3 regions of the Exiguobacterium sp. s149 genome follow, and region 1 is predicted to be linked to each of the others. Evidence: riboswitches for the same ligand, from Rfam matches in the RefSeq annotation. Region 1 holds a riboswitch; each other region holds the start of a gene.
The links. A riboswitch is a leader RNA that binds a small molecule or an ion and turns the genes downstream of it on or off. The one in region 1 is predicted to bind S-adenosylmethionine.
Positions count from the first base shown of each region.

Region 2: linked by a shared signal. The riboswitch ahead of KNP81_RS11360 (MetQ/NlpA family ABC transporter substrate-binding protein) and the one ahead of mtnK (S-methyl-5-thioribose kinase) in region 1 are both predicted to bind S-adenosylmethionine.
Region 3: linked by a shared signal. The riboswitch ahead of KNP81_RS03435 (Na+/H+ antiporter NhaC family protein) and the one ahead of mtnK (S-methyl-5-thioribose kinase) in region 1 are both predicted to bind S-adenosylmethionine.

Region 1 is NZ_JACSLZ010000003.1:160,510-167,947, reverse strand. It holds gene KNP81_RS05865 (sugar ABC transporter ATP-binding protein) at 1-1,004, opposite strand, end outside; gene KNP81_RS05860 (sugar ABC transporter substrate-binding protein) at 1,004-2,080, opposite strand; gene mtnA (S-methyl-5-thioribose-1-phosphate isomerase) at 2,073-3,107, opposite strand; gene mtnK (S-methyl-5-thioribose kinase) at 3,104-4,255, opposite strand; SAM riboswitch class I at 4,337-4,439, opposite strand; SAM riboswitch class I at 4,645-4,746, shown strand; gene KNP81_RS05845 (2,3-diketo-5-methylthiopentyl-1-phosphate enolase) at 4,816-5,973, shown strand; gene KNP81_RS05840 (2-hydroxy-3-keto-5-methylthiopentenyl-1-phosphate phosphatase) at 5,970-6,620, shown strand; gene KNP81_RS05835 (methylthioribulose 1-phosphate dehydratase) at 6,617-7,234, shown strand; gene KNP81_RS05830 (1,2-dihydroxy-3-keto-5-methylthiopentene dioxygenase) at 7,248-7,438, shown strand, end outside.
Region 2 is NZ_JACSLZ010000008.1:40,049-47,486, reverse strand. It holds gene KNP81_RS11390 (hypothetical protein) at 1-490, opposite strand, end outside; gene KNP81_RS11385 (hypothetical protein) at 502-1,794, opposite strand; gene KNP81_RS11380 (DUF302 domain-containing protein) at 1,899-2,282, opposite strand; gene KNP81_RS11375 (Spx/MgsR family RNA polymerase-binding regulatory protein) at 2,455-2,850, shown strand; gene KNP81_RS11370 (methionine ABC transporter permease) at 2,878-3,540, opposite strand; gene KNP81_RS11365 (methionine ABC transporter ATP-binding protein) at 3,512-4,546, opposite strand; gene KNP81_RS11360 (MetQ/NlpA family ABC transporter substrate-binding protein) at 4,556-5,377, opposite strand; SAM riboswitch class I at 5,450-5,554, opposite strand; gene KNP81_RS11355 (iron-containing alcohol dehydrogenase) at 5,595-6,611, opposite strand; gene KNP81_RS11350 (aminotransferase class I/II-fold pyridoxal phosphate-dependent enzyme) at 6,608-7,438, opposite strand, start outside.
Region 3 is NZ_JACSLZ010000002.1:51,578-59,015, forward strand. It holds gene KNP81_RS03430 (GGDEF domain-containing protein) at 1-1,609, shown strand, start outside; SAM riboswitch class I at 1,706-1,801, shown strand; gene KNP81_RS03435 (Na+/H+ antiporter NhaC family protein) at 1,854-3,155, shown strand; gene KNP81_RS03440 (TVP38/TMEM64 family protein) at 3,183-3,827, opposite strand; gene trhO (oxygen-dependent tRNA uridine(34) hydroxylase TrhO) at 4,052-4,993, shown strand; gene KNP81_RS03450 (divergent PAP2 family protein) at 5,110-5,535, shown strand; gene KNP81_RS03455 (PucR family transcriptional regulator) at 5,637-6,860, shown strand; gene ald (alanine dehydrogenase) at 6,990-7,438, shown strand, end outside.

The sequences.
Region 1 (7,438 bases):
AGGAAAAGCCCCTGTTTCCGGCGTTCTTCTGGTACGAGGGCAAATCCGGACCGGACTGCCTGACGCGGTTCACGAATCTTGAGCGGTTTCCCGTCCAACGTCACTTGTTGTTCGACACCGGAGAGACCGAATAGCGCCTCGATCAACTCCGTCTTCCCGCTCCCGGTGACGCCGCCAATGCCGACGACTTCGCCTTTATATGCCGTGAACGACAACTCGGTTCCGAACGTCGGTAACGTGAGGTCGGCTTGAATCCGGATCTCGGTTTCCGGAACGGCTTTCTCTAACGCTTCTGCCATGTCGGATCCGCTCAAATACGTATGGATATCCCGTTCTGACAATGCCTGAAATGGCCCTTCGTAAGCGATGCGCCCATCCCGGAGGAACGTCGTCGTCGTGGTGACGCGCGACAGTTCATCTGACCGGTGAGTGATGAGAAGAATGCCGACGCCTTCTTCTGCGAGCGATTGCAATAACGTAAGCAGTGCTGCCGCGTCATCTGTCGACAGTGCGGCCGTCGGTTCGTCGAGCAAGAGGTAGGCCGCATCACTCGCGAGTGCCCGGGCAATCAAGACACGTTGTTTGACGCTGAGCGGGAAACGCCCGACCGGTTCGGTCACGTCAATCTGTAATCCGACGCGTTCCAAATAGACAGCTGCTCGCTGTTTTAGTTCGCGAGGACGAATCCGTTCGACCGCCTGCCACGGCACGACGTTCTCATAGATCGGTAAATCGAGATAGAGAGCGTCATCGACTTCTTGCGACACCGTGATGACCCCGCGGCGAATCGCCTCGGCCGGTGTGAGTGTGACCGCCGTCTCGTCGAGCTCGACCGTCCCAGACGTCGGGATGATGGCGCCACTCAACAGCTTGACGAGCGTGCTTTTTCCGGCCCCGTTCAACCCGAGCAAGCCATGAATCTCGCCACGACGGAGCGTGAAGCTGACATCTTCGAGCACGGTGACGTCGCCGTAACGTTTCGTGACACGTTCGAGCCGTAACATCAGTCTGTCCCTTTCATCCAGTCCGACCAGGCCGCGTCTGATGCGCCCCAGTTCGGGACGTATTGGCCGAGGTCGTCCATCGTCACTTTCTCGTCCGGCAAGACGTCACGATCGACGAGATACGGATCGACCGAATGAATCGACGGCGTCTCTTCACCCGCTAATTTTTGATACGCGTACCGGACTTGGATGCGTCCGATTTCAGCCGGATCGGTCGCCGCCGTCACTTTCCACGGGCTGCCGTCCTCTTGCATGAGTTGAAGGTCTTCGTCACTCAAATCGATGCCATAGACAGCGATTTCATCACGTCCGGCTTGTTTGATGGCACGGCTCGCACCCTTAGCGAACTCGTCCCACATCGCGAATACGGCATCAATCTCGCCTTCCGGATACTTCTTCAAAATCGCTTCCATCTGGCTCTGTGTATCGAGCGCCGTATTATTCGTCGCCGAACCGAACTTGGCGACTTCCGTAATGCCTGGGTAGCGTTTCAAGAACGCATCATAAATCGTGTGGCGTCGTTCCATCGGTGTGAAGCCACCGACCCAAATCGTGACGATGTTGCCTTCACCGTCCAAATCTTCGGCGAGTGCCTTGAGCGAACGCCAGGCGAGCGAATAGTCGTCCTGGTCGATGACCGTCACGCCTTCGTTCGTCAAATCGTTGTCGAATGCGACGACTTTGATGCCTTTGTCGAGTGCACGTTGGACCGGTTCTTTCAACGCATCGGCGCGGCCATGGTCAATCAAGATGACATCGACGCCTTGCGTCGTCGCCGTGTCGACGTAGCTCGCCATCTTCGACAGATCGTTGTCGGCGTTGTACACTTTCACGTTGCCGCCGAACGATTCGACCTGTTCCGTCACCCCATTGATATACTGCGACGAGAACGTGCCAATCGACATCTGCATGATGAGGGCGACATCGATATCTTTCGGCAACGTCCCGTTCGATACCGAGACGGGTTTGGTCTCTGCCGTCTTCTCGGCCGGCTTCGATGGGGCCGCTTGCTCGTTCGTGCAACCGACGAGCGCCAAGACGAATGTGAATAACAAAATCAATAGTTTTTTAGACATGAATCGTTCCCCCTACATGATGTGTGATGGCGGCCTCTGTCGGTTCGAACACACCCGCCTCGGTGATGAGTCCGGTGATGAGGTCCGGTGTGGTGACGTCGAACGCCGGATTGAAGACGGTGATGCCGACGGGTGCCGTCGGTTGACCGCCGATATGTGTCACTTCTGACGGGTTCCGCTCCTCGATTTCAATCGTGTCATCCGCCGTCAAATCGAACGTCGAATGCGGCGCCGCGACGTAGAACGGAATGCCGTAATGTTTGGCAAGGACGGCGAGCTGCAACGTCCCGATTTTATTGGCGACGTGACCCGTCCGTGTGATACGGTCGGCTCCAACGATGATGGCGTCGACTCGTTTTGACTGAATCGTCCAAGCCGCCATATTGTCTGTGATGAGCGTCACGTCGATATCGGCCCGGTCGAGTTCCCAGACAGTGAGGCGTGCCCCTTGCAGGAGCGGCCGCGTCTCACAGGCGAAGACGTTGAAAGATACGCCCTGTTCTTTTCCGACGTAAAACGGCGCGAGCGCCGTGCCGTATCGCGATGTCGCGATGGCACCGGCGTTGCAAATCGTCAACACGTTCCCTCCGGCCGGCAACACCGTCAGTGCATGCTCGCCGATGGCCCGATACGTATCGACGTCCCGGTCGTACAAAGCGATGGCGCGCCGTTTGATTTCCTCGGCAATCGCCTCAAAGTCGTCCCCGACATTTAAATCAAGGAGCGATTCAATCACGTTTTGCAAATTGACCGCTGTCGGCCGGGTCGCAATCAAGCGGCGTCCGACGAGTTCGAGCCGACGCGTGAAGTCCGGGTCATCGATTAACCGGCCCGCCTCTTTGGCGAGGACGAACGCTCCGAAATAAGCGATGGCCGGGGCGCCGCGGACTTGGAGCGTCTCGATGGCATGTTCGGCCTGTTCAAGCGTCTCGATTGTCACGTAACGCTCTTCGTGCGGCAACAACGTCTGATCCAATAGGATGAGTTCGTCCGTTTGCGAATTAAAGCGGATGTTTTGGACCGTCATACGCGCACCCCCGACAAAAGCGTCACCAAGTCGTCAATCGATTCGACGCTGTGGCGTTCTTTGATGAGCGCCGTCCCGAGGGCAAGCGCGTCACGTTTTCGTTCGAGCCGCGTCGCTTCCGGCAACGTCTCGAGATCGGCGACACCGGCGAGTCCGACGGCACGGCGAATGAGTTCGCAACCGGCGTAGCCGATCGTGTCGCTGAAGATCGTCCGCAACAACTCGTCGACAAAACCGTCCGTGTTGAACGGTTCGACGGCGCGCTCAAAGTTGGCCCGGAACGTCTTCTCAAACGTCTCCCACACCGTCAAGACGTCTGTGAAACGTTCGAAGCGTTTGAACGGGTCATAGAACGTCGACAGCGTCAAATGGGCGATGATTTGGCCCAGGTCGAAGCCGAACGGTCCGTAAAATGCGAACTCTGGATCGATGATTTTCGTCTCTTGTTGGGTCGCGAAGATGCTGCCCGTATGTAGGTCACCGTGCAGAAGCGCCTCATGTTTCGTGACAAATCCGACTTTCAGTTTCGTCACCTCGACCTTCAGCGCCTGGTCTTGCCAAAGGCGTTCGACATCTTTTCGAAGCGCCGCCTCGATGTTGTTCGACTCTGCGTCTTTGAACGGGTCGGTGAAGATGAGCTTCTCGGTGATGTCACACAGTTCCGGATTGTAATAGTCACGTTCAATCCGCTTCTTCGCAATTGGTCCGGCCGCATAATCCGACGTCGCGAACAGCGTCTCTCCTAAAAATTCACCGACATGACGCGCGAGTTCCGGATAGCTCTCCCCCTTCAAATAACCGGTGCGGACAATCTCATAATCAGACAGATCTTCTAAAATCGTGTAGGCGAGCGTCCGGTCGCTGCCGAGGACGTCCGGGACGAAACGCGGCGCCACGTTCGCAAACTCACGGAGTGCCAACTGTTCAATCCATGCCCGTTCGAGCGTAAGCGGCCAGCTCTCGCCGACAACTTTGGCGTATGGGAGCGCCTGTTTGACGATTAGGCGCTGTTCGCCTTGGCGAATCCGAAACACGAGATTCAAGTTACCGTCCCCGATTTCCTCACACTCGGCGATTCCTTCTTGCAAGTATCCTAGTTGACGGACGTGCTCGACGACGGTCTGTTCTGTAAATGGTTGATATGACATGATGTTTTCCCCTTCCTGTAAGTTGCCCACAAAAAAAGCCCCTTTCTCCGCGAGAAAGAGGCACAGCCAAAATGGTTGTTCCTCTCATCTGTCAGACATTCGTCTGGTGGATGTAGCACCGTGCCTAGTGGTCGGTTGCTGCGGCGTCATCGGGCCAATTCCCTCTGCCAACTCGCGATAAGAGTGGTTTATTCGATTCGGTGAACTTATGTGATGAATATTACGGACTTGACGTCACAATTGTCAACGTCATTTTCTCCGTGCACCTCCGTCTTTTTTTGTGCATATATGGAAACAACTCCCCAAAATATTTTTTTTGGAAAAAAAGGAATTGACGACGTGACGATTCTGTGCAAAAATTCAATTAAATTTCACAACTTCAAATCACATTCTTATCAAGAGCAGACGGAGGGACGAGCCCGATGATGTCGCAGCAACCGACCAGAGATGGCACGGTGCTAATTCTTGCAGCGAAAGCTGAGAGATAAGAGTTCATTTTTTATGATGACCTCTTGCCTCGGCATGGGGTCATTTTTTGTTTGCCTGGAAGGAGGAACCATATGAGTATCACTGCCACATATGAAATCAAACGAACGGACGCGGTCGCGACCGTCGCCGACAAAATCGCCCTCGAGCTGACCGTCGGTACTTGGACGGAGCTGCCTCACTTAGAGCAAGAGCAGTTACAGGCGTACCGGGGTGAGGTCGTGTCGACCACACATACGGATACGACGAGCCGCTTCACGATCCGCTACCCGTTACATAATGTCAGCCCTGACTTATCATCCATCTTGACGACGACGTTCGGGAAACTGTCCCTCGACGATTCAATCCGGTTAATCGATTTGACGTTGCCCGAGACGCTCGCGCCTCATTTCAAAGGCGCCAAGTTCGGCGTCGAAGGGATTCGCGATTTGCTCGGTGTCCATGATCGCCCGCTCGTCATGAGCATCTTCAAAGGTGTCATCGGCCGTGACCTCGCGTTTCTCGAGCAGCAACTCCGCGATCAGTTTGCCGGAGGCATCGATATCGTCAAAGACGACGAAATTTTATACGACAACCCGCTCACCCCATCGCTCGAACGGGCCCGCATCGGAGCGGCCGTCATTCAAGCGCACTTTGAGGCGACCGGGAAGCGTGTCCTCTATGCCATCACGTTGAGCGGTCCTGTGTTCGCTCTGCGCGACCAGGCACTCCGGCTGATTGAGGCCGGTGCGACGGCGCTTCTATTCAACGTCTATACGTACGGTCTTGACGCACTGCGCGAACTTGCGAACGACCCAGACATCCGTGTGCCGATTTTGGCTCACCCGGCCTTTGCCGGCGCCTTGACCGGGTCCATCAGTCATTCGCTCTTACTCGGTAAACTCCCACGCCTCGCCGGGGCCGATTTGACGCTCTTCCCGTCTCCGTATGGCTCCCTCGCGACACCGCGTGACGAGGCGTTCGCGATTCGTGACCAGAGCGCCGAACCGCATTGGTCGAAACCGATTTTACCGGTCCCATCAGCCGGGATTCATCCGGGACTCGTCGCGGATATCATTCGTGATTTCGGGACAGATGTCGTCATCAACGCCGGCGGTGGCATTCACGGACACCCGGATGGCGCAGCCGCCGGGGCTCGTGCTTTCCGACAAGCCATCGCTCACGTCCTCGATCAAACCGAAGGACAGACGGACGAGCTCGATACCGCGTTGAAGGCGTGGGCGTCGCGATGACGATCCATATCCTGTGCGACTTCGACGGGACGATCACGGCGGAAGACAATATCATCGCCTTGATGAAAGCGTTCGCCCCGCCGGCTTGGGTCGAGTTGAAAGATGCGGTCCTCGAGCAACGGATTTCAATCCGCTCCGGCGTCGGTCAACTGTTTCAACTATTGCCGAGCGCGGCTGCCCCGGCTTACCGTGATTATTTGTTGGAGCGGATCACGCTCCGCCAAGGGTTCCCGGCATTTTTAGAACAAGTTCGGGCCCACGGCTGGAAGTTTGACGTCGTCAGCGGCGGGATGGACTTTTTCGTCCATCCAATTTTAGCAGGCCACGTCGACCCCGAGCATATCTACTGCAACGTCGCCGACTTCTCTGCTGAGACGGTAACCGTCACGTGGTCGCACGCTTGCGACGAACAGTGCACGAACGATTGCGGCTGTTGCAAGCCGACGCTCGCTCGCCGCATCGTCAATCCCGCCGACCGCTTAATCGTCATCGGCGACTCGGTGACCGACTTCGAGGTCGCGAAGCGTGCCGACTTCGTCTACGCCCGAGGTCAACTCATCACGCTCTGCGAAGACGCAGGCATCCGTTACGCCCCGTTCGAGACGTTTGACGACATCACCCATCATTTGAAGGAGGTGGCCGTATGAGCCTTACGGCACGTTGGCTTGAACTGGCCGAGATTAAAGACGAACTCGCCGCCCGCGACTGGTTCCCCGGAACGAGTGGGAATTTGGCGATTCGCGTCTCTGACGACCCGCTCGAATTTCTCGTCACGGCGAGTGGACGCGATAAACGGAAACGAACGCCAGACGACTTTGTTCATGTCGATGCGGGCGGACGCTTAATCGGCGAACAGACAGGAAAACCATCCGCCGAGACGCTGCTACATGTCGAAGTGTTCAATCGGACGGATGCGACGTGTTCGCTCCATGTCCATACGGTCGACAATAATGTCATCTCCGAGCTCCATGCCGCCACCGGCGAAGTCGTCTTCACCGGTCAAGAAATCATCAAAGCGCTCGGCTTCTGGGACGAGGATGCGGTCGTCCGCGTACCGATTATCGAGAACCATGCGGACATTCCGACTCTTGCGGCCGCTTTCGCCCCTCACATTCACGCAAACGCCGGTGCCGTCCTCATTCGCAATCACGGCATCACCGTCTGGGGCGAGACCCCGGCCGCGGCCAAACGCTATTTAGAGGCTTACGAGTTCTTGTTCAGCTATACATTAAAACTACGCGCCCTAGGCGTCCATTCATAAGGAGGAACCAACCATGGCAACTGTCTATTTCCAACAAACCGAAGAGCGTTACGTCGATCAAACTGAAGTGAGCGCCTTTTTAGAGTCTCGCGGGATTTTATATGAGCAGTGGGACATCACAAAGCTCCCGGAAAACCTGCAAGAGAACTATCAGTTGACGGACGAGGACAAACAAGCGATCTTGTCGACGTTCCGTGACGAGAT
Region 2 (7,438 bases), on a different contig from region 1:
AGAAGGCGTCCGGCTTATGTAACGCAGCCCGTTCATTTTCGGTCGCGATATAGACGGTCGGAAGAGCAGACATTTCAGTTCCGACCTCGTCTTTCAAGTAGGCAGGTCTTTCTGCAAGCTCGACGGCCCGATACCCTTCCATCCCGTCCATCCGGTCTGATTTACAGAGCGCATAGATTGTATCCCCCTCGACATAGGTCACTTCATTAAAACTATATCCATAATAGTCATCATTCATAAGCGGGGCCCGGGTCGCATACGCCATTCCAAGCACGGAAAACGTCTCTCCATTCAGTTCGGACAGGGGTTCACCGTCTTCACATTGGTTCAATATGGCTTCGGCATCCACTACAGGCTCCTGACTGTTCATCGTAACCCGCTCGGCCTGCCAATGCTCCTCGATATGGCCATAGCGGACGACGTCAACGTCTTCCGAGCAGCCTGCCGTCAACCATAACAGTGACAATGCCATCAACGCTCGTTTTTTCATATTCAACCCACTCATTTCTTCTTCAAGTCAGGGAAGTAGGACAAGAACGTCTCGGCCCCTTCGCTCGTCAGTTTGTACGTTTCGTCGGTCGAGCGGTCGGTCACGTAAATATCCAGCTTCTTCGAGCGCTGTTTATACGTCACCTCGAACTCTTGTCCCTTGTGTCCATCGACGATTGTTAAAAGCGGATAGTCGCCTTCATCACCTTGACGCTTCGTCGGTTCAGCGGAATTGATCGCTTGGACGAGGTCATCCATCTCGTTCCCCGCTGCTTTTAAAAGAACCGGGTATGACAACGGAGATTCCGGGTTGAACGGCTGTTGATGAAGATAAACGAGCGGACCGACCACAAGTGGCATGTAGTCTTCGTCAGGTTGCGTCTCGAGCTGCTTTCGTTCCGCTGTCGATAATAAGTCAGAAGTGCGGTATGTGAACGTCATCGTCTCATTGACGACTTTTCCATCACGAGTATAGGTGAACTCATACAATGGATAAGTCTGGTCCGGGACGAGCTCCGCCTCGAGGGGGATGCGCTCGACGCTCAACGCTTCATATGTAAGCCCTTCTGCGGTTTGGTCAATCATCGACTCGAGTGGAGTCACCGAGAAATAAAGATCCGCAAACATGAGCAGCAAATACGGTTTCTCAGTAATCGTGTCGTAACCGATCGCTACTTTGATATCTTTCATGCTGGCCATCGACGGATCGAACGAGAACAACGGATATGGACTCGGCATTCCCCCGATTTCTACTTCAATCTCACCGTACAGAGCCGGGGAAAAGGCGACGAGCGTTTCGAGGAACGGTTCAATCGGGTTGCCTGACTCGTTCAATTCATCGGCATCCCGTAAGGCGGTTTTGGCGGACTTATCGGCCGGACCGACGACTGGATAACGACCGATCGGTGTCCCTGTTGATACGTCCACATCGTCAGGGAACGACTCGATCACTTCCGCCGAGTAGCGGTTCGAGGCCATGTCACGACAAAGCACATAATTCTCATCCCCTTTCATATATGATACGGCCTTGAACGCATACTCCTCACCCGTGTCCGTCATCGGATAGCGGTTCGCCACGATCGTATCGAACACGATCAAGTCGCCTTCCAGCTCGGTCGTCAACTTACCGCTACAGGCTTCAAGCGTCTCATCGGCTGAATGAAGGGAAATCAACTCCTCCTTGGCATACTTGCTGACGGTCCAATGCGCGTCGACGTAAGACAAGTTTACGACGTCCGGCTTTTCCACACCGCAACCAACCAATAAGCCTGTGGATAGTACAAATAAACCGACTAACTTTTTCAAATCATCCGCCCCTCACCATTTATTTGTACCAATTTTACCATTATATTACTTTAGGAGGGAACACGAAAAAACCCGTCCGACGACCTGGACGGGTTCAATGACCGTTACACAGTTTTATCGATGGCTCGGGTCAATCTCGTCTCGACATCGCGTGCTACAGCTTGGAGCGACTCATCCTCGATCAGTTCGATCAGTTTCGTCGGCTTTGGCATCCCGACATGGGTCGACCCGTCTTTCGTGAAGACGGCGAGCTTGCATGGGAGGAAATAACCGCCTTCCCGGTGCGCCGTGATGACTTTTTTCGCTTCTTTTGGATTGCACACTTCGAGGATGCGGTAGTCCCCATCAATCGCTTGACCTTTCTCTTCGAGCGTCTCACTCAAATTGAAGTCCCAAAGCACCCCGAACTCTTCCTCTTTGAGCGTCGTTTTCAGTTTCTCGACGACCGCTTCGACCGTCTGATCGGTCTTGACCGTGTAATCAAACATGTGAACCTCTCCTAAGATGTAGTCTCTCTCGTTTTGTACCCGAAGTGAGGACCGACAAATTGTCTGTTTGGTCGAAAAAAGTATATGTGATTTGAAACATATTCGATGTCCGTCACGTATGTATGAGAGAAAATAAAGAAGTCCAACCTTACGTAAAGGAGAAGTGGTTGCCGTGACGGTCACCGTATTCACACATACAAGCTGCAGTTCTTCCCGTAAGACGATCGATTGGTTACGCGAACAGAACATCCCGTTCATCGAGAAAAAATTGACCGACCAAGGGATGTCATTCACCGAGTTCAAAGATATGCTCCGCCTCACCGAGAACGGGACGACCGACCTGCTGTCCGTCCAAAAGAGCGTGTATAAACAAGCGGCGGATCAACTCGACGAGATGTCGCTCCGTGAGCTGTACAGTTTCGTGGCGTCGCATCCCCAGATTTTAAAAAGTCCCATCGTCGTCGACGACAACCGGATTCAAATCGGGTTCAGCGAGAAAGAGATCCGGACGTTCATCCCGCGCCATGACCGCATCGCCGAATTGAAACGATTACTCGACAACAAGTAAGAGCCCTGCCGAAGCAGAGCTCTTTTCTTATGCCTTCTTGAGTCGGGCCGCCAAGCGGTTGCCGAACGATTGAATCGATTGGACGAGCAGAATCAAGACGAAGATGGTCACGTACATGACCTCCGGCTCGAATCGAAGATGCCCGTACTGATAGGCGATATCGCCGAGTCCACCGGCCCCGACGAGTCCGGCCATCGCGGTCGCCCCGATCAAACCGATCGTCGCGATCGTCAAACCGAGCACAATCGAGGAGCGGGCCTCCCGAATCAATACGTACCAGATGATTTTCCGGGTCGAGATGCCCATCGCCTCATACGCCTCGACGACGCCGCGGTCGACCTCGAGCAGCGCCGACTCCATGAGTCGCGCGATATACGGGGCCGTGAACACGATTAGCGGTAACAGCACGCCTTGGACGCCGATCGTCGTTCCCATGATGAAGCGGGTGAACGGGAGGATGAAGAATAAGAGAATGATGAATGGGATTGAACGGACGACGTTGATGACGCTCGACAAGATGCCGTAGAAATAACGGTTGGCGAGCCGCCCGTGCGGTCGCGTCAAGACGAGCAGCGTCCCGAGCGGCAGTCCGATCAACGTCGAGATGACGAGCGCGATGCCGGTCATCGTGAGCGTCTGAATCGTCCCCGTCCAAATCAAGTCACCCCAATTTTCCCAAAACTGAAGCATGGTTCGTCACCTCCTTCACTTTCACACCGCTCGCCTCTAAGAAACGGACGGCTTGGTCGGTCTGGGCCTTATCGCCGTCCAAATGGACGAGCAGATTACCGACGAGACCACCTTTCAACTTTTTGATGCCGCCCCCGATGATGTTCGGCAGTAAGCCGAACCGTTTCGTCAATTGGGCGAGCACGGCCTGTTCACTTTGATGGCCGATGAACGACAAGTTGACGAGCGTCCCGTGCGTGCTCAATTCGTCGACGACCTCTTTCGGGACATCGAGGTTCGTTTTCAAGAATTTGCGCGTCGTCGCATGCTGCGGGTCAGAGAACACGTCGAGCACGTTCCCTTCTTCGATGATCCGGCCGGCCTCGATAACCGCGACCCGGTCGCAGATGCGCTCGATGACTTCCATCTCGTGGGTGATGAGGAAAATCGTCAGCCCGAGCTCGCGGTTGATGTCGAGCAACAGGTCGAGGATCGACTCGGTCGTCTCTGGGTCGAGCGCGCTCGTCGCCTCGTCGCTGAGCAAGATGTCCGGCTCATGCGCGAGGGCGCGGGCGATGGCGACACGTTGCTTCTGTCCGCCCGACAATTGCTCCGGGTAATGTTTCCGATGGTCCGTCAATCCGACGATGTCGAGATACTTGTCGACACGCTCACGGATCGTGCGCTTATCAAGCCCCTCGAGACGGAGCGGGATGGCGACGTTCTCTTCGACGGTCGCCGTCTTCAGCAGGTTGTAATGTTGGAAAATCATCCCGATGCGATGACGCAGCTTCGAGAGCCCTCGTTTGTCGAGTCTCGTGATGTCCTGTCCTTCGATTTCGACCTGGCCCGACGTCGGGCGTTCGAGCAGGTTGATCATACGGATGAGCGTGCTCTTGCCGGCCCCGCTTCGCCCGATGATACCGAAGATTTCGCCTTTATCGATGGTGAGCGAGACGTCGTCGAGTGCGGTGACGGCACTTTTATTTACCGTGAACGTCTTCGTGATGCCTTTAAGTGCGATCATAGGCCCTCCTTAAAACGCCGGGACGATCGAGCCGTCGAACGTCTCTTCGATGAACGTCCGGACCTCGTCCGAGTGATAGTACGATTTGAGCGTGGCGACGACTTCGTCATCCTTGTTGTCGGTGCGGACGACGACGTAGTTCGGATACGGGTTGTCGACCGTGTCCTCGTGGAACAAAGCGTCCTCGTTGATGGACAGGCCGGCACCCATCGCGAAGTTCGTGTTGATGGCCGCGAGCGCGACTTCCGGGAGCTGGGTCGGGAGCTGCGACGCCTCGAGCTCGATGAATTCAAGGTTGAGCGGGTTCTCGGCAATATCGCGTTTCGTCGCCTTGTCCGTCAAGCCTTCCTTCAGCGTGATGAGTCCCGCTGTCTCATACAGACGTAGCGCCCGCAACTCGTTCGCCGGGTCGTTCGGGACAGCGACCTTGTCGCCTTCTTTTAAATCTTTAATGTCCGTCAACTTCTCTGAGTAGAGACCCATCGGGAAGGCGACGGTCTTGAACACGTCGTCGATTTTATAGTCTTTATCGGCTTTTTGCAGTTCGAGGAATGAGAGCGTCTGATAGCTGTTGACGTCGAGGCTGCCCTCGGCGAGCGCTGTGTTCGGCGTATTGTAGTCGTTGAACACCTTGATATCAAGCTCGAGTCCGTCTTCGGCCGCGAGTTCTTTCACTTTCTCGGCGATCTGTTGGTGCGGCCCGCCCGTGACGCCGATCGTGAGCGACTCCGTGCTGAGCGCCTCACTTGCGTCCGATTGTCCGCATGCTGAGAGCGCGATGGCGGCGAGTAGTGATGTTCCTGCAAGTACTGTTTTCTGTTTGATGTTCATTTGTTTTCCTCCTCCAAAATGAAAGCCCGCTACTCATTCAGAGTGGCGGGCACGACAAGTCAAAGTCGGACACGCTCATCTCCCAGACGATTTCGTCTGTTGGAATTAGCACCATGATCATTACGATCTGGTTGCCGGGTTTCACAGGGCCAGTCCCTCCACCACTCTTGATAAGCAATCGGTCTATTTAGTTGTTATCATCTTACTTTTAATTGGTTTAATTGTAAATAGATAATTGTAAATTTTCAAAAATTATTTTCAGAAAATCTTTATCGAGCGGTGCCGGCAATTGTTGCAGCTCGGTCTCCGTCATGACGGAGTCGACCAGTACCGGGATGTCGCTCGACCCGACCCCGAGCGCCGCGAGCGTCGTCGGGGCACCGAACCGTTTCAACCAGGCTTCCAAATACGGGGCATCGGCCGAGCGCCGCAAGCGCTCTTGGACGATTAGGCCGAAGCCGACCTTGTCTCCGTGCAAGAATGAGTGGGTCGACTCGAACCGGCTGAGCGAGTTATGGACCGCATGGCCTACGGCGACGCGTGTCCCGGCGTCACCAAAGCCACCGACGGCGCCGCCGATGGCGAGCACGTGATCGACCGCGAAGCGGACGTCGTCACTATACGACTCAAAAGCGTGCTCGCTCAATTCAAGTTCGACGAGACGCCCGCACTGTTCGGCCAAGACGAGTCCGGTGTTGACGCCGGCGTCAGCTGAGCTGTCACCACTCAAATAACGGGCCTCGTAAAACTTCGCGACCGTGTCGATGACACCTGCCCGGAAGTATTCATATGGTGAGCGAGAGATGACCCGTGAGTCGACGATGACCCGTTCGATGACGACGCGGAACATGTCGTAGCGGTCGTAGCTCCCGTCCTCCTGATAGACGACGCTGAGCGGTGTGAACGCCGCACAGTTGGAGGCGAGCGTTGGGACGACGATGAGCGGGACGTTCCGTTGATAGGCGACAAGTTTGGCCGTATCGACGAGCTTGCCGCCGCCGATGGCGATTAACACGTCGGCGTCAAACGGTTTGAGCCGTTCGACTTCCGAGTCCGTGCACTCCCCGCTGAACCTTGTTGCCGGATAGTCCGCGATTCCCGGATCGATTTCCCGAACGATGCCATATCCGTTCTGACCGTGCAGGACGTGGGCACGTCGGCCGTCGACTAAGTCATCGAGACGGTCGAGCGCGTCATCGGCGTGGTCATATTCAAGGACGGCCTGACGAATCATGCCCGCACCTCCTCATAGGCGGCAAACAACCGCTCGATTCGTTCGACGGCCTCGTCAATCTTCGGTTCCGGTGAGACGAGGCCGAAGCGGACGTATCCGTTCCCTTCCGAGCCGAAGAAATAGCCCGGGGTGACGGCGACACCGGCTTCATGCAGCAGTTTCCGCGAGAACGACTTGGCATCACCCTCAGGCACTTTCGCCCAGACGAAGAACGAGCCTTCCGGCGGTTCGACGGCCCAGCCGGCCCGGTTCAACCCGTCGATCAGGCGATCACGCCGTGCCTCGTACAGTCGTGCCAAGTCATCGCGAATAGTACGGGGCGCCTCGAGTGCGGCGACGGCCGCCGCCTGGATGGCCGAGAACACGCTGACGTGGACGTGGTCCTGATACGTGTTGATCGCCTCGATGATGTCCGCGTTCCCGACGGCGAAGGCGACGCGCCAACCGGACATGTTGAACGCTTTCGACATCGTATATACCTCGATGCCCACTTCTTTCGCCCCTTCCGCCTGCAGGAAACTCGGCGGGACATGTCCATCGAATCCGATGCTGCCGTATGCGAAATCGTGGACGACCATCAAGTCCCGCTCCCGGGCGAAACGGACGGTATCGTCAAAGAAAGCGGGTGAGGCGACGGCTCCGGTCGGATTGCTCGGGTAGTTTAAATACATGAGTCTTGCCTCTTGCGTATCGAGCGTCTCATAGTCCGGCAAGAAGCCGTTCTCTTCCCGGAGGACGAGGTCACGGACGACGGCACCGGCGAGGCGTGCCCCCGAGATGTAATCAGGATAGCCGGGATTCGGTAGCAAAATCCCGTCGCCAGGTTC
Region 3 (7,438 bases), on a different contig from region 1:
CTTGTTCGCTACAGGCGTATTAAACATGCCGGCCATCGAGCCGTTACCGTTCATCTTGATTGCGTTGCTCGTCATTACTTTTCAAATGGACTCCATTGAACGGAAAGGCGTCTACTTTACCTTTTCAGAAAGTATCGTCTTAATTATTTTTTTATTCTTTGATTTTGAGACAGCGCTGTTCGTCAATCAGATTGGACTACTCGTCTTCCAGTTCGTCAACTTGAAACCGCGCGTCGCGCTTCGACGGTTCCGTTTTACGTATCCGTGGAACGCCATCACGTCGTTTTTGGAAATCGCCATCCCGGCCAGCGTCTACTTGGCACTCGGTGGTGTGACCGGTCTCGGTTTTTATTCCCAAGATTCGTTTCTGCCGCTTGCCGGCTTGATTGTGGCCATCATCTTAAACACGGTCGTACAAAAGTATCAAGTCGGTTGGTGGTTCCGTGTCGATATCCCGGTCCGCGACTTTCTAAACATCGCGTTTTACACGTATATCGTCAGTCTCGTCTTCATTTTAGCAGCCTCGCTCTTCCGTGAGACGAACTTGCTTGTCGTCAGCAGTATCGCCGCCGCACTCACCTTCTTTATTAAGCGGCTCATCATCCAGAAAGGTCGGCAAGACGCCTTCAAATCGTTGATTGAACAATATGATGAGGCAAAAGAAGCCGTGTCGTTGTCACAAAGCGAGGCGCAAGCGATTGAGGTGTTCCTCAGTCAATGTGAACGACTCAACGAGTACGACGAAGGGTTCGTCGAGTTCAAACTGTTCGACCGCACACTTTACTTTGATTTAAAGACGCGCCAGCCGATCGATCGCCACGTCGTCTTTGATTTACTCGATGCAACCTATCCGAACGAAGCCTCGGTCGAGTATGAGATGCGCTTTGAATGGGACGCCCCGTTATCGAACGAGTTCGATGAAGACTATCATAGCTTCATCTCGGTCCGTTCCGAGGAAATCGAAGGCATCCGCACGTGGCTCGTCATGACCGGCGAGCACGTCTATGGCTATCCGCCCATCATTCAACGTGAGATTGTCAAACTGCTCAAATCGTTCAATCGAACGATCAGTCGTTGTCATGAACGCGACCGCCTCTATACCGAGAGCCGGACGGACAGCTTGACGTTGCTTGCCAATGCACGGGCTTTTTATGAATACGGGATTCAACAAATCTCGGACGGCTCGATGTATCCGATTTCCGTCGCAATGCTCGATATCGACTTCTTCAAAAAAATCAACGACACGCACGGTCATCAAGTCGGAGACAGCGTGCTCCAAGAGTTTGGTCGCCGCATCCGCCAAGTGCTCCGCACCGATGATTTCGCAGCCCGTTATGGCGGCGAGGAGTTCATCTTGCTGTTGAACCGATGCGATGTCGAAGCCGCCGTCGAGATTGCCGAGCGCATCCGTCAACAAATCGAAACCAAACCATTCCACGTCGACGGAATCGATATCCCAGTGACCGCCTCAATCGGCGTCGATACGATTCAAGCGTTCGGTGACAAACGACTAGACGATACGATTCGCAACGCCGACCGAGCGCTTTACGTCGGCGGGAAGTACGCAGGACGCAACCGCGTCGCCCATTACAATTTTTTGACGTCCTGACTCGCCCCCACGTGCATCGCGTGGGGGTTTGCTATTGACAAGCAGATTTGAAACAGGTACGTTAGGGAACGTGTCTTATAACTAAATATCACAACTTTTTTATCAAGAGAGACTGAGGGACTGGCCCGATGACGTCTCGGCAGCGGGTAACCTGTGCCAAATCCAGCGAGCGGTCTGCTCGAAAGATGAAAAAAGTGTTTCTTGTAGAGAGAGCCTTTTTTCAGAAGGCTCTCTTTTTATTTTTATGAATGAGGTGAATCGATTGGAACAACCAACAGCTAACAAATGGGCGCTCTTGCCCTTACTCGTCTTCCTCGTCTTCTTTATCGGGGCAGGCATCTACTATGACGATTTTTATAAATTTCCCGTCTTGATTGCGGCCTTGATTGCCGTCATCGTCGCGGCGATGATGACGAAAGGAAGCGTCACCCAGACGGTCGAACGTGTCGCCCAAGGCGCCGGCAACCCAAGCATCTTGATCATGGTGTTCATCTTCTTGCTCGCCGGCGCGTTTTCAAGCGTCGCAGAAGCAATCGGGGCGATTGATGCGACCGTCAATGCGGCATTGACGTTATTACCGCCTTCGCTCCTCTTGAGCGGCCTGTTCGTCATCGCGGCTTTCATCTCAATGGCGATGGGCACATCGACCGGGACGATTGCCGCACTGGCGCCGATCGCCCTCGGCATCCATGAGGAGAGCGGCGTCAATATCGCCATCGCAGCAGCGGCCGTCGTTGGCGGTGCCATGTTCGGTGATAACTTGTCGTTCATTTCGGACACGACGATTGCAGCCGTCCGCACCCAACGGACGAACATGCGCGACAAGTTCCGGACTAACTTTTGGATCGTCTTGCCGGCAGCCGTCATCACAACGATTTTGCTCGCCGTCTTATCGAGCGGTGAATCGACCATCGAGCCGGCAGCGTTTGAATGGTATAAGCTGATTCCGTACCTTGCGGTCATCGTGCTCGCCTTGACGGGAATGAACGTCATCCTCGTCTTGCTCGGCGGCATCGCCCTGACCGGCATCATCGGTCTGTTGGACGGCAGTCTAGCCGTCACCACGTACGTCACCGCCATGGCGGACGGCATGATGGGCATGGCCGAGATTTCACTCCTGACATTGCTCATGGGTGGGCTCGTCGGACTCATCTCGCATAACGGCGGACTCACGTACTTGCGTGACGCGCTCACGTCCCGAATTAAAAGACGGGCCGGCGCGGAGTGGAGCATCGCCGGGCTCGTCAGTGCGACAAACGTCGCGACGGCGAACAACACGATTTCGATTCTCGTGGCTGGTCCGCTCGCCGCGAACATCGCCGACGATTATGACATCGAACGTAAAAAGTCAGCGAGTGTACTCGATATCTTCTCGTGTGGGGTCCAAGGTCTGTTGCCTTATGGGGCACAGCTTCTCATTGCGGCCGAACTGACGAACACAGCGTCACCGGCGCTCGTTCCGTATATGTTCTATCCGTTCTTGTTGTTCATTTGCGGAGGATTGGCCATCGCCTTCAACTTCCCGCGTTTCAAAAAACGCGCTTAACGAAAACGACCTTGTGAAGCAGTCGCTTCACAAGGTCGTTTGTCGTTTCGCTTCAAGTTCACGTTTCAGCTGCTCGTTCCGTTTTCTGAAGGCACGCCGTTTAAGCAGTTCTTCGAGTCCACGGCTGATGGCCCATAGGACAATCAGTAATAAGACGAGCATCGATAATCGGAACGGGCTTTGGATAAACTCTTCCCACTGGTCGCCAATGACAGAGAAAATCAAGACGACGAGCAACTTGCCGAACCCGGCCGCCATGATGAACGTACGGAGCGGCATTTGAATGAGCGCGAGTAAGTATGTGATCAAGCTGACCGGAATAAACGGGAGCGAGTACAGAAACCCGAGTGAGACCGGACTCATGTGCTTGATGCGTTCGAGCCAATAGACGCCTTGCTTATGTCTCTCGAGCCACCGCGTCATCGGCTTTCGGAACACGTAGCGAACAGCTACAAACACAAGAATTGTTCCGAGCAAACTCCCGATCCAAGACAGTAACGTCCCAAGCAAAAATCCATATGTCGCTGCGTTCGCCGAGATGATGAGGACGAGTGGGAGAAATGGAAAGATCGCCTCCAGGAACGGTGCCCCAAGTCCTGCCCAAGGTCCGCCTGGAAGTCCTTGTAGCCATTCAATCAAGTTTAAAATATATTGTTGGAGTGATGTCAGCATGTCAGTTTCCACCTTCAACTTTCGTTATTCCTTTTTACCCGATTTCGCTCAGGAAGACGCATCCCCCTGCCCACCGCCGTAAAAAAATAAAAAGTATTTGCGAAATTCCGCTGTGATATCTATCATATAATATGGACTTGTGGTTGCAGGCAAGTCCGTTCGTCGAACGACACAACCCAACGTTCGTTTTCCTGCAAAAAACTGAACACAGGGGAGTAACACACATGGAAACAAAACCAATGCGGGTCTTGCTGTACTATAAGTACGTCAATATCGAAGACCCAGAAACGCTCACACAAGAGCACCTCAAGTATTGCAAGGATCTCGGCATCAAAGGACGCATCTTGATTTCTTCCGAAGGAATCAACGGGACGTGCTCTGGGACTTGGGAACAGACCGAGCAATACATGAACGACTTGAAAGCGAACCCGCTATTCAGCGACATCGAGTTCAAAATCGATGAAGTCGAAGAGCATGCGTTCTCGAAAATTTTTGTCCGTCATAAGAAAGAGCTTGTGACGTGGCGCTTTGATGGTGAGTTCGACGTGCCTAAACAGCACGGTGCATACCTCGAACCGGCAGAATGGAAAGAGATGATGAATCGCGACGATGTCGTCATCCTCGACGTTCGTAACAACTACGAGTACGATCTTGGTCACTTTAAAAACGCGATCAAAATCGATGTAGAGGCTTCTCGTTACATGCCAGATTGGCTCGAAGAGAACAAGGACCTCTACGAAGGGAAAACGTTACTCACGTACTGTACCGGAGGCGTCCGTTGCGAGAAATTTACCGCATATATGCGTGACCAAGGTCACGACAACATTTTCCACCTTAAAGGCGGCGTCGCCATGTACGGCAAAGACGAAGCCACGAAAGGCGAGGACTGGGAAGGTGAGCTTTACGTCTTTGACGAGCGCATCAACGTCCCGGTCAACACGGTCAACCCGTCCGTTGTTTCGGAGTGCATGCACTGCGGAACGAAGACGGTCCGCTACGTTAATTGTGCCAACCCGGTGTGTAATGCCCAACACTTCTGTTGTGAAGAGTGTGAACCAAAACAAATGCGTTCATGCTCGAAAGAGTGCCAGGAGCATCCACGCAACCGCTATATCATCGAGAATATCGCGGACAAACTTCAGGAGACTGAAGGCGTCGTCGGGTAACAAAAATCGACCAGAAAGCACTTCGAGCCTACGCTCGGGGTGCTTTTTTGACAGAAACTTTACGTCTAGCCGATGACAGAATCGGGTATAGTGTAGATACCATTGTCAGACAGGAAGTGAATCGATTGCTCTTTAACGAACCTTTACTCGCCGCCTTGCTCGCTTGGTTCATCGCACAAGCAGCTAAGCTCGTAACCGAACTCATTAAAACACGAGATTTTGAATTAGAAATCATGTTTGCCTCGGGTGGGATGCCAAGTTCCCACTCTTCGACCGTCGTCGCCTTAGCGACCGTCATCGGTCGAATCGAAGGGCTCGATTCCAGCATGTTCGCGCTCGCCTTGATTTTTGCGACAATCGTCATGTACGATGCGACCGGTGTGCGTCAGGCGGTCGGATTCCAGGCCCGCTTGTTAAACGACTACTTCAAAGGAATCAAGCACGAGACGCCCATCTTAAATGAACTGGTCGGTCATACCCCGTTCCAAGTCATCGTCGGTGCCTTGCTCGGTCTCGTGGTCGGACTGTTTTTCCCAATTTAATGTGAATGATGCAGGCATGTCGTTCCTCCTTCTAAAAACTCACCATCTTTTTGTGAACTTTCACAACAGAGACGGTATAGTGAAAGAGAGGAGGAATCGACATGCCTTTTTTGCAGAAATCTTATGAGTCGCTCGATACGCTCGCCGAAGCAATCGGACAAGCGATTCGGGCCCCCATCACGATTGAAAACCGACACCATCAGTTACTGGCCTATAGCACCCATCCCGACTCGACCGATCCGGCACGTATCGCGACGATTATCGGCCGCCGTGTCCCGGAGGCGGTCATCGAGGACTTATGGGAAAGCGGGATTCTTCAAGAAGTGATTGACCGTGACGAACCGGTCGTCATCCCTGCTCGAATGGCTGTCGGACTAGGCGAACGAGCAGCCGTCGTCATCAAACAACAAGGTGACGTGCTCGGTTACATTTGGAGCCTGGCCCGAACGACGCCGTTCTCGGAACAAGAACTCACCGTCCTACAAGAAGGAGCGAACATCGCCAAAAAGCTACTGATGACCATCGCGATGCACGAGCGGCGCATCGATGCCGAATTGGAACGCTTCTTTTTAGAAGTGCTGGCCACTCCCGTCTTATCGCCACCCCACCGCGACCGCTTGAATGAGCTCGCACCGATTGCCGTCGCCAGCCGCCTCACCGTAATTGAATGTGCCCAGCCGGTCACCCCACAACTGGCGGAACGACTGTTTTATGTATTAGCGACCCAGCAAGCGATTGAAGTCGTCCTGCACGCTATCGATGGCCAGCAACTACTCGTCTGGCATTATATGAAATCGGACTTGGCCGAGGAAGAAGCGGCGCTCTTACAGTGGGCTGACCGTTTTGAAAGTCAGCTCCGAGACAAGTTCATTGAAGCGGAGCCGCGTCTTGGCATCAGTCGACGCTTTTTTGAGAGCGATATGCTCTATGCGGCGATGGAAGAAGCACGACGCGTTACGTCGCTTCGCCGAAAGTTCCCGTATGAGCTTGCGACATCGCGCACGTTCGAACAGATCGGAATTTATCAGCTCGTTCCCGATTTGGCCCGACGCATCGGGCTTCGTCTCGAGACGCATCCGACCATCGAGCGCCTACAGGCGTATGACGTCACGCATCACACCGAGCTCGTCACGACGCTCGAATGGTATTTCTATTTTGATGGGAACGTCAAGCGTGTCGCCGCTCATCTTCACATCCATCCGAACACCGTGCTCTACCGGATTCGGCGGATTGAAGAACTGACGAACATCACACAAGTCTCGCTCCCTGAACGGGCCGCCGTTTATCTCGCCATTAAGGCCGGTCAATACCGCCAAGACGATTGACGCCTACTTTGTGTTTTTTCACAAAGTGGGCGTTATCACTTTTAGAATCCATGCTAAAGACAGCGTTTTCGGATGGGTCTATACTAAAGGTGTGAACAAATTGTGTCAGTAGAGAAAGGGGAACTTTACATGAAAATCGGGGTATTGAAAGAGATTAAAAACAACGAAAACCGCGTCGCATTGACGCCAATGGGTGCAGCCGTATTAACTGAACTTGGACACGAGGTCCTCGTCGAGACGGAAGCGGGCGTCGGTAGCGGCTTCACAAATATGGAGTATGTCGATGCGGGGGCAACCATCGTCGACACAGCCGCAGACGTTTGGGTAAACGTGGAATTGGCGTTGAAAGTAAAGGAACCGCAACCATCGGAATATCGTTATTTCCGTCCTGACTTGACCCTCTTCACTTACTTGCATTTGGCGGCCGAACCAGAACTCACGAAAGCACTCGTCGATTCTGGTGTGACGGCTATCGCCTATGAGACGGTCGAGATCGACCGCACATTGCCGCTCCTCACACCGATGAGCGAAGTGGCCGGACGGATGGCTGCTCAAATCGGCGCCCAAATCCTTGAAAA